2 regions of the Bradyrhizobium barranii subsp. barranii genome follow, and region 2 is predicted to be linked to the other one. Evidence: riboswitches for the same ligand, from Rfam matches in the RefSeq annotation. Region 2 holds a riboswitch; the other holds the start of a gene.
What was found. A riboswitch is a leader RNA that binds a small molecule or an ion and turns the genes downstream of it on or off. The one in region 2 is predicted to bind S-adenosylmethionine.
Positions count from the first base shown of each region.

Region 1: it holds a riboswitch for S-adenosylmethionine, as region 2 does, so the genes downstream of both, J4G43_RS03910 (O-succinylhomoserine sulfhydrylase) here and metX (homoserine O-acetyltransferase MetX) in region 2, are expected to answer to the same signal.

Region 1 is NZ_CP086136.1:796,412-803,491, forward strand. It holds gene apaG (Co2+/Mg2+ efflux protein ApaG) at 1-154, opposite strand, end outside; gene J4G43_RS03895 (OpgC domain-containing protein) at 336-1,601, shown strand; gene J4G43_RS03900 (SGNH/GDSL hydrolase family protein) at 1,601-2,380, shown strand; gene J4G43_RS03905 (SGNH/GDSL hydrolase family protein) at 2,393-3,379, shown strand; gene J4G43_RS03910 (O-succinylhomoserine sulfhydrylase) at 3,557-4,753, opposite strand; SAM riboswitch at 4,825-4,904, opposite strand; gene J4G43_RS03915 (2'-deoxycytidine 5'-triphosphate deaminase) at 4,985-6,121, shown strand; gene J4G43_RS03920 (PAS domain S-box protein) at 6,236-6,649, shown strand; gene J4G43_RS03925 (hypothetical protein) at 6,754-7,080, shown strand, end outside.
Region 2 is NZ_CP086136.1:1,416,990-1,424,069, reverse strand. It holds gene metW (methionine biosynthesis protein MetW) at 1-552, opposite strand, end outside; gene metX (homoserine O-acetyltransferase MetX) at 568-1,770, opposite strand; SAM riboswitch at 1,856-1,935, opposite strand; gene J4G43_RS06965 (chorismate mutase) at 2,153-3,001, shown strand; gene J4G43_RS06960 (pyridoxal phosphate-dependent aminotransferase) at 3,038-4,132, shown strand; gene J4G43_RS06955 (prephenate/arogenate dehydrogenase family protein) at 4,129-5,067, shown strand; gene J4G43_RS06950 (DUF2125 domain-containing protein) at 5,235-6,419, opposite strand; gene J4G43_RS06945 (gamma-glutamylcyclotransferase) at 6,530-7,080, shown strand, end outside.

The DNA of each region.
Region 1 (7,080 bases), 620 kb from region 2:
AGTGCCGCGTCTTCAGCTGCACGGTTTCGTCGCCGGAATTGGTGATGACGATGGTGTAGGACCAGAAATAGCGGGAACGGTCAGCCGACGACTGCTCCGGAACAAAGTTCGGCTCGACGGTCACTTCGATCTGGCGGGTCACGGCGCGATACATGGCGGCCATCATAACGAAAACCCGGCCGGGAACCAACGCCTGCAGGCGGTTTTGGTGACATCGTGCCGCCAGAATTGCCGAGGAAGTAGACCCCAATGTGATCCGGCCGCTTTGCGAGACGAGGGCCGGACCTGTACACTCCTTGACACGTCGCGATTTGCGGAAGGGTTTCGAACCCCCGATGACCATTGCCGACCAAGTGACGGGATCGACGATCGCGGGAACCGGCAAGCCTGCGGAGGCCAGACCTGCGGAGGCGAAGCCGCGCTCCGCCGCGCCGGCCATCACGCTGCCCGCCATCGGCGAGCGCGAGCTCCGGCTCGACCTGTTCCGCGGGCTCGCGCTGTGGCTGATCTTCGTCGACCATCTGCCGCCGAGCCTTTTGACCTGGTTCACGATCCGCAATTACGGCTTCAGTGACGCCACCGAGATCTTCATCTTCATCTCCGGCTATACCGCGGCGTTCGTCTACGGTCGTGCCATGCTCGAAAGCGGCTTCGTCGTCGCCACCGCGCGCATCCTGCGGCGCGTCTGGCAGATCTATGTCGCCCACGTCTTTCTGTTCACGATCTTCCTCGCCGAAATCTCCTACGTTGCGACCAGGTTCGAGAACCCGCTCTACACCGAAGAGATGGGCATCATGGATTTCCTCAAGCAGCCCGACGTCACGATCGTGCAGGCGCTGCTGCTGCGCTTTCGTCCGGTCAACATGGACGTGCTGCCGCTCTATATCGTGCTGATGCTGGCGCTGCCCTTGATCTTGTGGCTGATGAAATGGCGGCCCGACGTGACGCTCGGCCTCTCGGTTCTGCTCTACGCGGTGACCTGGGAATACGACCTGTATCTGTCGGCCTATCCGAACGGCTTCTGGGCGTTCAATCCCTTCGCCTGGCAATTGCTTTTCGTATTCGGCGCATGGTGTGCGCTCGGAGGTGCGCGACGCATGTCGCGCATCCTGGCGTCCCGCGTCACGATGTGGATATCAATCGCCTATCTGGTCGCGGCGTTCTACGTGACCCTGACCTGGTATGTGCCGCAGCTCTCCCACTTCATGCCGAGGCGGCTCGAGCAGTGGATGTATCCGATCGACAAGGCCGATCTTGACGTGCTGCGTTTCACGCATTTCCTGGCGTTCGCCGCGCTCACCGTTCGCTTCCTGCCCCGGGAATGGCCGGGCCTGAAATCGCCCTGGCTGCGGCCGCTGATCCTCTGCGGCCAGCATTCCCTGGAGATCTTTTGTCTCGGCGTCTTCCTCGCCTTCGCCGGCCATTTCATCCTGGCCGAAGTCTCCGGCGGCGCAGCCATGCATGCGCTGATTAGTCTCTCCGGAATCCTGATCATGTGGGGCGTTGCCTGGGTGATTTCATGGTACAAGCGCGTGGCTGACAAGAGCGGTGCGAAAACCAAAAACGCCGTCGGCAACGCCGATCTGGCGGGAGGGGGCTGATGAAGGCGAAGGTTCTCCTGAGCCTGGTCCTGCTGTGCGGTAGCCTCGCCGCGCCCCTGGCGCGCGCGGGCGATGCCGTGCCGGCTGCTCCGGCCGCGCCCCCGGCCTGCGAATTGCCATCCTATCTGCTCACCACTGAAAGCCAGCTTCCGAGGGTCGCCGATGCCATCAAGGCCGGCAAACCGCTCGAAATCCTGGTCATCGGCAGCCGTTCGACCACGATTCCGGCCTCGGAGGACAGCTCCTATCCGGCGCGCATGCAGGCCATCCTGCAGGACAGGCTGCTGCCGTCGGAGACCGTGCACGTCTCCGTAGAAATACAGAGCAAGAAGACGGCCGAGGAGGCGGCCGCCACCTTCGTTAAGCTGATGGAAGCAAAAAGGCCTACTTTGGTCATCTGGCAGACCGGGACTGTGGATGCTATCCGAGCGATTGATCCCGATGATTTTCGCGGGGCGGTGACCGAAGGGGTTTCCGCGCTGCAAAAAGCAGGGGCTGACGTCGTGTTGATGAACTTGCAGTACAGCCCGCGTACCGAAACCATGATCTCGGTGCCGCCCTATCTCGACAATATGCGGGTGGTGGCGCAGGAGCATGACATCCCGCTGTTCGACCGTTTCGCGATCATGCGGCAGTGGAATGATCAGGGTCAATTCGACCTGTTCAGCCCGTCCCGCGGGCCAGAGCTGGCGAAACAGGTCCATGACTGCCTTGGCCGGGCGTTGGCACAGTTTGTGATCGACGCAGCCCATCTGGGGCCGGCCCAGCAGCAAAATTGAGGTCTAGCGTTAATGAGTTCTCTCCGCCCTTTTTGGTTGACGGCATGGCTGGCTGCGCCCGCGGCGGCTCTGCTGATGCTGACGCCGGTGTCGCTGGCACCAGTGCAGGCGCAGGCCACGCAGGCAACGCCCGCGCCGCAGCAGGCCGCTAGTCCGGCTTCCGCTTCGCCCTCCCAGACCACCGTCGCCGCGACGTCCCACGAGCAGCGCGGCGTGACCGCCCGCGCCATCGACAAGGTGAAGCAGGTGGCGAAATCCGCCGGGGACATTTTCAGCCGCGTGCCCTGCCTCACGCCGAAGGGTGGCTCGAAGGCGATGGGCTCGCTACCGCATGTCGCGGGCAAGCTCGTCGCCGGCAAACCCGTCGTGATCGTTGCGTTCGGCTCGTCGACGGCAGGCTATGGCGCGAGCTCGCCCGATTTCAACTATCCGAACCGTCTCGCCGCGCAGCTCCGCCGGCAATATCCGACCGCCGACATCACAGTCATCAACGCCGGCGTCGGCGGCGAGGACGCGCCCGAGATGATGAAGCGCCTCCAGAAGGAGGTGATCGACGTGCATCCGGATCTCGTGATCTGGCAGGTCGGCACCAATGCGGTGCTGCGCAATCTCGATCCCGGTGACACCGCCAAGATGGTCGAGGACGGCATCTCCCGCATCCAGGCCGCTGGCGGCGCCGACATCGTGCTGGTCGACCCGCAATATTCGCCAGCCGTCAACCAGCGCAAGGAGAGCGCCGGCAAGATGGTGCACCTGCTCGGCAAGGTCGCCGAGCTCCGTCACGTCGGCATCTTCCCCCGCTTCGAGGTGATGCGCGACTGGCACGAGAATCAATCGATCCCGGTCGAGAGTTTCGTGATCGCCGACGGCCTGCACATGAACGATTGGGGCTATGCCTGCTTCGCGCAGATCCTCGGCGACGACATCATCCGCTCCGTCGGCCAGATCAAGCTCGGCGTCAACGTGCCCGCCGACGTGCGGACGTATCGGCCGATGTAGGTTTTCGCTTCACCCTCCCCTGGAGGGGGAAGGTCGCTTCGCATGCAGCGAAGCGGAATGCGGAGCGGGGTGGGGTGACGGTGCTTCCGCATCGAATACTGCCCGAGCGGAGAGATCACCCCACCCCGCTCGCGCTTCGCGCGATCGACCCTCCCCCTCCAGGGGAGGGTAAGAGCCTCACGCCTTCTCCAGCGCCGCGGTCAGATCCTCGATCAGATCATCCACATGCTCGAGCCCCGCCGAGAAGCGGATGAAGCCCTCGCTGATGCCGAGCGCGGCACGATCCTCCGGCTTGAGGCGCTGATGCGTCGTGGTCGCCGGATGCGTGACGAGGCTCTTGGCATCGCCGAGATTGTTCGAGATTTTTGCAAGCTTGAGCTCGTTGAGCACGCGGAACGCACCCTGCTTGCCGCCCTTCACCTCGAAGCCGACGAGGGTCGAGCCGCCGCGCATCTGCTTCTTCACGAGAGCTGCCTGCGGATGATCGGCGCGGCCGGGATAGACCAGGCGTGAAATCTTCGGATGGCTCGCCAGCACGTCGGCGATGCGTCCCGCCGTCTCGGTCTGCGCGCGCACGCGCACACCGAGCGTTTCCAGGCCCTTGAGCAGGACCCACGCGTTGAACGGCGAGATCGACGGGCCGGTCTGGCGCATGAAATTGTGGATGTGCTCGGCGATGAACGCTTCCGACGACAGGATGATGCCGCCGAGACAACGGCCCTGGCCGTCGATGTGCTTGGTCGCGGAATAGACCACGACGTCGGCCCCTAGCGCGAGCGGGCTCTGCCAGATCGGTGTCGCGAACACGTTGTCGACGACGAGCCGCGCGCCGCCGCTGTGCGCGATCTCGGCGATCCCTGGAATGTCGAGCACGTCGAGCGTCGGGTTGGTCGGGCTCTCCAGGAAGAACGTCTTGGTGTTCGGCCTCAAGGCGCGCTGCCACTGGTCGAGATCGAGACCGTCGACCAGCGTCGTCTCGATGCCGTAGCGCGGCAACAGATCCTGGATGACGTAGAGACAGGAGCCGAACAGGGCGCGCGAGGCCACCACGTGATCGCCGGCCTTCAGCGGCGCCAGGATCGCGGTCGTCACCGCGGCCATGCCGGTCGCGGCCGAGCGGGCGGCTTCGGCGCCTTCGAGCTCGATCATGCGGCGCTCGAACATCGAGATAGTCGGGTTGGAATAGCGCGAATAGATGAAGCCGGGGTCCTCGCCCTTGAACCGCGCCTCGCACTCCTCGGCGCTGTTGTAGACGTAGCCCTGGGTCAGGAACAGCGCCTCCGACGTCTCGCCATATTGCGAGCGCAGGGTGCCGGAATGGACCAGGCGGGTTTCAGGACGGTATTGCGTGGTGGACGCCGGGGACTTCGACATAGGACCTCCTCTGCGTGACCATCGAAAATGGTCACAAAAAAACCGGCCTGGATAACTTCCACGGGCCGGGATCACAGAGGTCCCCGGCCTGTTTAGCGACTTATTTAACGTGGCTGCAAGCCGGCCGGCTCAAATCACCACGGGATAAGTGATGCTCATATTCCGCAATGGCCTTTCCGTCAAGGCGTCCATCGGATAGCCGTAAAAGGCTGCTATTTCCCGCATGTCCGGATGCATTTGCCCCCTGACGAGGACCCCCGGTTGAGCTTCACGGTTGCCGCCGACGCCAATGGTATCCTGCCCGACCGCATGATCGCGGCGATGGCGAAGGCGGGCCTCATCCTGCCCGCTTATGACTTCGTCGAAAGCCAGATCCAGCCGGCGAGCCTCGACCTTCGCCTCGGCGACATCGCCTATCGCGTTCGCGCCAGCTTTCTGCCGGGTCCCGGCGCGACCGTCGCCGAGCGCATCGACGAGTTAAAGCTGCACGAGTTCAGCCTCGCCGATGGCGCGGTGCTGGAGACCAACTGCGTCTACATCGTGCCGCTCCTGGAAAGCCTGGCGCTGCCGCCGGAGATCGTCGCCGCCGCGAACCCGAAAAGCTCGACCGGCCGGCTCGATGTCTTCACCCGTGTCATCGCCGACGGCACCCGACGCTTCGACATGATCGGCGCCGGCTATCACGGCCCGCTCTACGCCGAGATCAGCCCGAAGACGTTTCCGGTGCTGGTCAGCGAGGGCTCGCGCCTGAGCCAGGTGCGCTTCCGCACCGGAGATGCCATCCTCAACATCGACGAGCTCGAGGCGCTGCATGCGACCGAGCGTCTCGTCGATCTCGACGATGCCGATCTCACCGGCGGCGTTGCCGTCTCCGTCGACCTCTCCGGCGAGAAGGCCAACGGCTTCGTCGGCTATCGCGCCAAGCGCCACACCGGCGTCGTCGACGTCGACCGCCGCTCCGGCTATGCGGTGGAGGATTTCTGGGAGCCGATCTCGGCGCGTCCCGACGGCAGCCTGATCCTCGACCCCGGCGAGTTCTACATCCTCGCCTCCAAGGAAGCCGTGCAGGTGCCGCCCGATTACGCCGCGGAGATGGTGCCGTTCGATCCCCTGGTCGGCGAGTTCCGCGTGCACTATGCCGGATTCTTCGATCCCGGCTTCGGCTATGCCGGAGCTGGCGGGCAGGGATCGCGCGCCGTGCTCGAAGTGCGCTCGCGCGAGGTGCCGTTCATTCTCGAGCACGGCCAGATCGTCGGCCGTCTCGTCTACGAGAAAATGCTGGCGCGCCCCGACGCGATGTACGGCCAGCGCATCGGCTCGAACTACCAGGCGCAGGGCCTCAAACTATCGAAGCATTTTCGGGTGTAGCTCCACACTCTACTGTCATGCCCCGGCTTGACCGGGGCATCCAGTACGCCGCAGCCCCTCGATTGACTACTGCCGGGATGCAAGCTGAAATCCGGCTGCATGCGAGGTGGCGAGATGAGTGTTCAATCCGAACTCGACGCAAGAATCCTCGATGACGTCGCGGACGCGCTGATCTATTCGGATCGCTCCGGCACCATCACGCGCTGGAATCGTGCATCGACCACCTTGTTCGGCTTCTCCGCCGCCGACGCGCTCGGCCAGAACCTCGATCTGATCATTCCCGAACATCTGCGTGCCGCGCACTGGAAGGGCTTCGAAGCAGCGCTTGCCACCGGGGCGATGAAGCTTGCGGGCAAGCCGACGCTGACCCGCGCGCTGCACAAGAGCGGACGCAAGCTCTACATCGAGATGACCTTCGCGCTGGTGCGCGATGCCGGTGGTGCCGTGGTCGGATCGGTCGCGATGGCGCGCGACGTCACCGAACGCGTCGAGCGCGAGCGCGCGGCCGGGCTTGCGCAAAATTCGTGATGCGGAATTGACGGGCTGGCGTGCAGGGCGCTCTGCCTGAGCGTCAGGTTGCCTCGCACCGGTCGCGGTGACACACTCGATCAAAACAACGATCGGGAGCGAACATGGCCGCCGCAACAGACGCAGCACAAGAAGCGCAATGGAAGCGCTGGCGCGCGGTCGCCGACCTCTATCACGCCTACTTCACCGGCCTCATCCTCACCGTCGTCACACGGCGTGGCACGGCGGATGCTGCTGAATTCGTCTTCCGCGTGTTTCGCCGCCAGCAGCAGGAGCGCTTCCTGCCGGGGCTCGAAAAGCTCGGTCTCAATCATCTGCCGCCGGCGGTGGCCGCCGCGCAATATCATTATCTCTCAAACTGGATCGGCGGCGTGCATGTCGAGTACATGTATGAGAGCGACCGCAAAGCCTGGATCCGCTATCCGCCGCCG
Region 2 (7,080 bases):
GGCGCGCTCCATCTTGACGTCGATCGCGTCGCAGAGCTCGACGAAATCCTTGATGGTGCAGAAGTGGATGTTGGCGGTGTCGTACCAGGTCGCCGGCAGATTCTCGGTGCGCGGCATGTGGCCGCCGACCAGGAGCTGGAGCCGCATCTTCCAGAAGCCGAAATTCGGGAACGACACGATGGCGCGGCGGCCGATGCGCAGCAGATTCTCCAGCACGACCCGCGGCTGCCGCGTCGCCTGCAGCGTCTGCGACAGGATGACGTAATCGAAGGCGTCGTCGGGATAATTGACGAGATCGGTGTCGGCATCGCCCTGCACCACCGCGAGGCCCTTGGAGACGCAGCGATTGACGCCCTCGCGCGACAGCTCGATGCCGCGCCCGTCGATGCCGCGGGTCTCCAGAAGCTGGAGCAAATCGCCCTCGCCGCAGCCGACGTCGAGCACTTTCGAGCCGGGCTTGACCATCTCGGCGACCAGCAGATGATCGGCGCGAAACTGGCCGGACTGCTCCGTCGCAACGCCGCCCAGCGGCAGCACTTCCTGCACAGACATCGCTAGCCGTCCTTGTCAGTCAATCCTGGCGGTGAGCCCGCGCGCCTTCCCTGCCGATTGCAGGAAAGCACGGGCGATATCGAAGAATTCGGGCACGTCGAGCAGGAAGGCGTCATGGCCGCGATCGGTCTCGATCTCGGCGAACGACACCCGCGCGCTCGACGCGTTCAGCGCATGCACCAGTGCGCGCGATTCCGAGGTCGGGAACAGCCAGTCGCTGGTGAAGGAGACCACGCAGAAGCGCGTCTCGATGCCCGCGAACGCTTTCGCCAGCACGCCGCCGTGATCGCCGGCGATGTCGAAATAATCCATCGCACGGGTCAGATAGAGATAGGAGTTGGCGTCGAACCGCTCGACGAAGGACGAGCCCTGGTAGCGCAGATAGCTCTCGACCTGGAAATCGGCGTCGAACGAGAAGGTCGGCAGCTCGCGGTCCTGCATGCGGCGGCCGAACTTGCGATGCAGCGCGGCGTCGGAGAGATAGGTGATGTGCGCGGCCATCCGTGCCACCGCAAGTCCGCGATGCGGATGGATGCCCTGATCCGTGTAGCGGCCGTTGTGCCAGTCGGGATCGGCCATCACCGCCTGGCGGCCGAGCTCGTGGAAAGCGATGTTCTGCGCCGAGTGCCTCGTCGCGCAGGCAATCGCCAGCGCGGAGTACACGCGCTTGGGATAGGCCGCGGTCCATTGCAGCACCTGCATGCCGCCCATCGAGCCGCCGACCACCGCGAACAATGTGTCGATGCCGAGCCGGTCGATCAGCATCGCCTGCGCGCGCACCATGTCGGGAATGGTGATGACAGGGAAATCCAGGCCCCACACCTTGCCGGTCGCCGGATTGATCGAGGCCGGCCCGGTCGAGCCCATGCAGCCGCCGATCACGTTGGCGCAAATGATGAAGTAGTGCTGAGGATCAAGAGGTCGGCCGGGACCGACCAGCGTCTCCCACCAGCCTGACTTGCCGGTCACGGGATGCACGTTGGCGACATGCTGATCGCCGGTCAGCGCATGGCAGATCAGCACCGCGTTGGAGCGATCGGCGTTGAGCTCGCCATAGGTCTGGTAGGCGATCTGGAATGGGGTGAGATCGATGCCGCAATCGAGCCGCAGGGGCTGCTCGGCGCCGAACTGCGCGACCTGCGAATTCGGATGATCCGCCTCATGCGACCGGTCGTCGGCACTGATCGCGGGACTCGGCACAGACTTCACGCCAACCATCATCGACCTCGTTTGCGACACCCGTCAGGCTGCCGCTGGAATCAGGCCATGAAAAACCCGGCCTGAACGATAGGTTCGGCCGGGATCGGAAGCGTCCCCGGCCTGTTTAGCGAGTTTTTTAACGTGGCTGCAAGCCGGCCGGCTCAAATGACCACGGAACGGGCAAAAGCTACTGTCTTGGGCGGTTTTCGTCAAGTCACGGTCCGGATTAGCCAAATTCATCCCTGAAAGGCCGGCCGAAAAGGCCCGGTTTCCCTTTGCATTTCTCTTTGCTTTCGCCGCGCCGACTGCCTAATCAGGACGTCGATCGCAGCGGATCCGGCCTTGCCGATGGGCCTTGGCCGACCCGCATTGGAACGCCTCTCACCAGCATCTCGCAGATATGTCCCAACGTCCGCCCGCGCCACCATCGCTCCAGGAATTGCGCAAGGAGATCGACGCGATCGACGAGGGCATGCATCGTCTCCTGATGCAGCGCGGCGACATCATCGACCGCCTGATCCAGGTGAAGCAGACCCAGGAGGTCGGCTCGGCGTTCCGCCCGGCGCGTGAGGCCGCCATGATGCGGGACATCGTACAACGCCATCGCGGCATCCTGCCGCTCGACGCGGTCGAGAGCATCTGGCGCGTCATCATCTCGACGTTCACTTACGTCCAGGCGCCGTTCTCCGTGCATGCCGACATCTCGGTGAGCGAGCCGGCGATGCGCGATTCCGTGCGCTTCCATTTCGGCTTCACGGTGCCTTACGTCGCGCATTTCAGCGCGCAGGCCGCGGTCGAAGCGGTGGCGAAGTCCAAGGGCGATCTGGCGCTGGTCTCGGCGACCTCGAGCCGCACGCCATGGTGGCTGGAGCTGGAAGCGGACGGCGCGCCGAAGATCATCGCGCGGATGCCCTTCGTCGAGCGCGCCGACCATCCGGCCGCACTGCCGGTGTTCGCGATCTCGCGCGTCGCCGACAGCGCCGTGGTGACGGAGGTCGAGACCTTCAGCGTGCGCGTGTCCGGGTGGAACGCCGAGGTCGCGCGGGCGCTGTCGCCGCTCGCCGAGATCGTGGCGGTGCCCGATACCGCCTTCGACGGCGCGGCGCTGCTGGTCTCGGTCACAAGCGCCACCAGCATCGACAAGATCAAGGCTGCCCTGATCGAAGCGGGGGCCTCGGTGCGCTCCACGGCCCTCGTCGGCAGCCACGCAACGCGCTATACGGTGCCCTCGACCGGGTCGAAATCGTAGATCGCGAACCGCCTAAAGCTACTTCCGGAGTTGAAGATGTCACGCCCCGTGCCGAATCCCGGCATTCTAGATATTGCGCCCTACACGCCCGGCAAGAGCCCTGTGGCTGAGCCGGGCCGCAAGGTGTTCAAGCTCTCGGCCAACGAGACGCCGTTCGGGCCCTCGCCCAAGGCGATCGAGGCGTTCAGGAACGTGGCGGCGCATCTGGAAGACTATCCGGAAGGAACCTCGCGCGTGCTGCGCGAAGCGATCGGCCGTTCTTTCGGGCTCGACCCCAACCGCATCATCTGCGGCGCCGGCTCGGACGAGATCCTCAATCTGCTCGCCCACACCTATCTCAGCCACGGCGACGAGGCGATCTCGACCACGCACGGCTTCCTGGTCTACCCGATCGCGACCATGGCGGTCGGCGCCAAGAACGTGGTCGCGCAGGAGACCAATCTCACCTGCGACGTCGATGCCATCCTCAAGGCGGTGACGCCGAAGACAAAGCTGGTCTGGCTCGCCAACCCCAACAATCCGACCGGCACCTATGTGCCGTTCGACGAGGTCAAGCGGCTGCGCGCCGGCCTGCCGTCGCACGTGCTGCTGGTGCTCGATGCCGCCTATTCCGATTACGTCTCGCGCAACGACTACGAGATGGGGATCGAGCTCGTCGCCACCACCGAGAACACCGTGGTGACGCACACCTTCTCCAAGATCCACGGTCTCGCCGCGCTGCGCGTCGGCTGGATGTTCGGTCCGGAGCACATCATCGACGCGGTCAACCGCATCCGCGGTCCCTTCAACGTGTCGACGCCGGCGATGTATGCCGCGGTCGCCGCGATCGAGGACACTGCGCACCAGGCGATGTCGAAGCAATTCACCGAGACCTGGCGCAACTGGCTCTCCGAGGAGATCGGCAAGCTCGGACTGAAGGTGACGCCGGGCGTCGCCAATTTCGTGCTGATCCACTTCCCGGAAACGGGCAAGACCGCGGACGAGGCCGACGCGTATCTCACCAAGCGCGGGCTGGTGTTGCGCGCGCTAAAGAACTACCGCCTGCCGCATTCGCTGCGCATGACCATCGGCACCGAGGAGGCCAACCGCCTCGTCGTCGAGGGCCTGCGCGACTTCATGGCCGGCAAATGAGCACCACGCCGCACTTCCAGCGCGTTGCGCTGATCGGCTTCGGCCTGATCGGCGGCTCGATCGCGCGCGCTGCGAAGCTCCAGGGCTTGGCCTCCGAGATCGTCACCACCGCGCGCTCGGAGAAGACACGCGCGCGGGTGCTGGAGCTCGGCATCGTCGACCATGTCGTGGCGACCAATGCGGAAGCGGTGAAGGATGCCGACCTCGTCATCCTCTGCATTCCCGTCGGGGCCTGCGGGCCGGTGGCGCAGGAGATCGCTGCGCATCTGAAGCCGGGCGCGATCGTCTCCGACGTCGGCTCGGTCAAGGGCGCGATCATCAGGGACATGGCGCCGCATCTGCCCAAGACCATTCATTTCGTGCCGGCGCATCCCGTCGCGGGCACCGAGCATTCGGGCCCCGATTCTGGTTTCGCCGAGCTCTTCATCAACCGCTGGTGCATCCTGACGCCGCCGGAAGGCGTCGATGCGGCGGCCACAGATCGGCTGCGCGCCTTCTGGGCGGCGATGGGCGCCAAGGTCGAGATCATGACGCCGGATCATCATGATCTCGTGCTCGCGATCACCAGCCATCTGCCGCATCTGATCGCCTACACCATCGTCGGCACCGCCGACGAGCTGGCGCAGGTGACGGAGTCAGAGGTGATCAAGTTCTCGGCCGGCGGCTTCCGCGACTTCACCCGCATCGCCGCGTCCGACCCGACGATGTGGCGCGACGTCTTCCTCGCCAACAAGGAGGCCGTGCTGGAGATGCTCGGCACCTTCACCGAGGATCTCGCCAAGCTCACCCGCGCGATCCGCCGTGGCGACGGCGAGGCGCTGTTCGACCACTTCACCCGCACGCGCGCCATCCGCCGCGGCATCGTCGAGATCGGCCAGGATTCGGCGGCGCCGGATTTCGGCCGGCCGCATGCGCAGCTCGGCAAGAAGCCGTAACGCTTCCTCACTCACCGTCATGGCCGGGCCTGCCCCGGCCATCCACGCGCATCCACGATTGAAGACAGACGTGGATGCCTGGGCCTTCGCCGCGCCGAAGCGGCTTCGGCCGCGCAGGCGGGACAAGCCCGGGCATGACGACGGAGCGTGTGGCGGGCGACGTCGTCCTAATACAGCGGCGGGATCTGGCCGACCTTAACCGGGCCGAGCAGCACGGCGCCGTCGACGAACTTCAGCGGGAAGCTCCTCGCCTTCTTGCCCTCAAGCGTGCTCTCGGTGCCGATCGAATTGATGCCGGCCGCAACGCCGGCATTGGCGTTCTGCTTGATGACCTTGCCGAGGCCGGGAACGGCGCGGTCGAGGGCGCCGAACAGATTGTTGAGGTCCTGCGACTTCACGCCGGGCGCAACGCGGTCGAGGGTTGCCTGCGGCACACCCTCTTCCAGCATCTTCTCGATGCCGAGCGCCGGGATCACGCGCTCGAGGCCCGTCACCGTCATCTGCAGCTCACCGTCGAGTCGGCCATTGGCCGAGAGGCCGAGCGTGCCGGCCGCAACCGCGATCATCTCGCCCTGCTGGACGCGCGACTGCACGATCTCGATGTGACCGCCGGCGGCCTGGATCTCGCGGAAGCGTTGCGGCCACGGCTTTGGCGTGAGGTCGGAGAGGCCCGTGATCTTCGCGCGCGTGTCCGCCTCGAACGGCTCGGCGAGCAAGGGATGAACACCCTGGATGCTGCCCTGCGCGACGTGCAGCACGGTCTCGATCACAGGATGATCCGACCGCGACCCGTCTGCGAGGCGACCGTGCAGCTCGACCTGCTTGGCGCGCGCGAGCGGCACCTGCACGCTGCCGTCGAGACGATTGATGACGGGATCGTCGAACACGATGGAGACGCGATCCGGCACCGCCGGTAGGCCGAACACGCTGCTGCGGCCCTTGCTCCAATTCACCACGAAGGTGTTTTGCGTGACGCCGTCGGTGAGCGTCGCCGGCGCGGAGAATTCGGCGATGACGCGCTTGGGATCGTAGACCTGGGCGACGACCAGGATGTTGTCGAGCTTCGCCGTGAACGGCGTCTTGCTGGCGTTCTGCGACACCAGGGCGACGCTGGCGCCGGAGCACTGGACCTCGAAGCGGAACGGGAAGCCGGCGATCGAGCGCTTGGCGCAATCATAGATGCGGCCGGACTTGGCCTCCTGCGCCCGCCAGGCATCTGCGGCGATTTCGGCCTGCGAGGCCGCATAGAACCAGAAGCAGCTCCACGCGACGGCGAGGATCAGGAGGATAATGGGGGCGATGAAAAGGCCCCAACGGGGGCGGCGGCCTGTGGCAACGGTCATATCTGACATGCGGCGACCCTTTGACCCCAGATTTTGTCAAATGTAAGCGGGGTTCGGCCGCGCCGAAAGGCCGAGAATTCGCTTCGCTTGGGGCCGTCGTTCTGGTAGCCGTGCCCGAAATGTCGGAAATCACCCTCCCCTCCGTCACCACAGCCAAGGGCGACCTCTGGGTGTTCGGCTATGGCTCGCTGATGTGGCGGCCGGGCTTCGACTTCCGGGAACGCGTCCCGGCGCGGCTGGTCGGCGAGCACCGCGCGCTCTGCGTCTATTCCTTCGTGCATCGCGGCACGCCGGAGCAGCCTGGCCTGGTGCTCGGGCTCGACCGCGGCGGCGCCTGCCGCGGCATTGCTTTTCGCGTCGCCGAGAAGGACCGCGCCGACGTCGTCGCCTATCTGCGGGCGCGCGAGCAGGTCACGTCCGTCTATCGCGAGGTGATGCGCTCGGTGTGGCTTGAGAACGATGCGCGACAGCGCGTCTCCGCGCTCGCCTATGTCGTCGACCGCGGCCATGTCCAGTATGCCGGCCGGCTGTCGCTCGCCGACCAGCATCGCCATGTCGTCCAGGGTCATGGCCAGTCCGGCGCCAACCGCGACTACGTGACGGCAACGGTGAAGGCGATCGAGGCCGAAGGTTTTCGCGACACGCAATTGCATCAGCTCGCGACCATGCT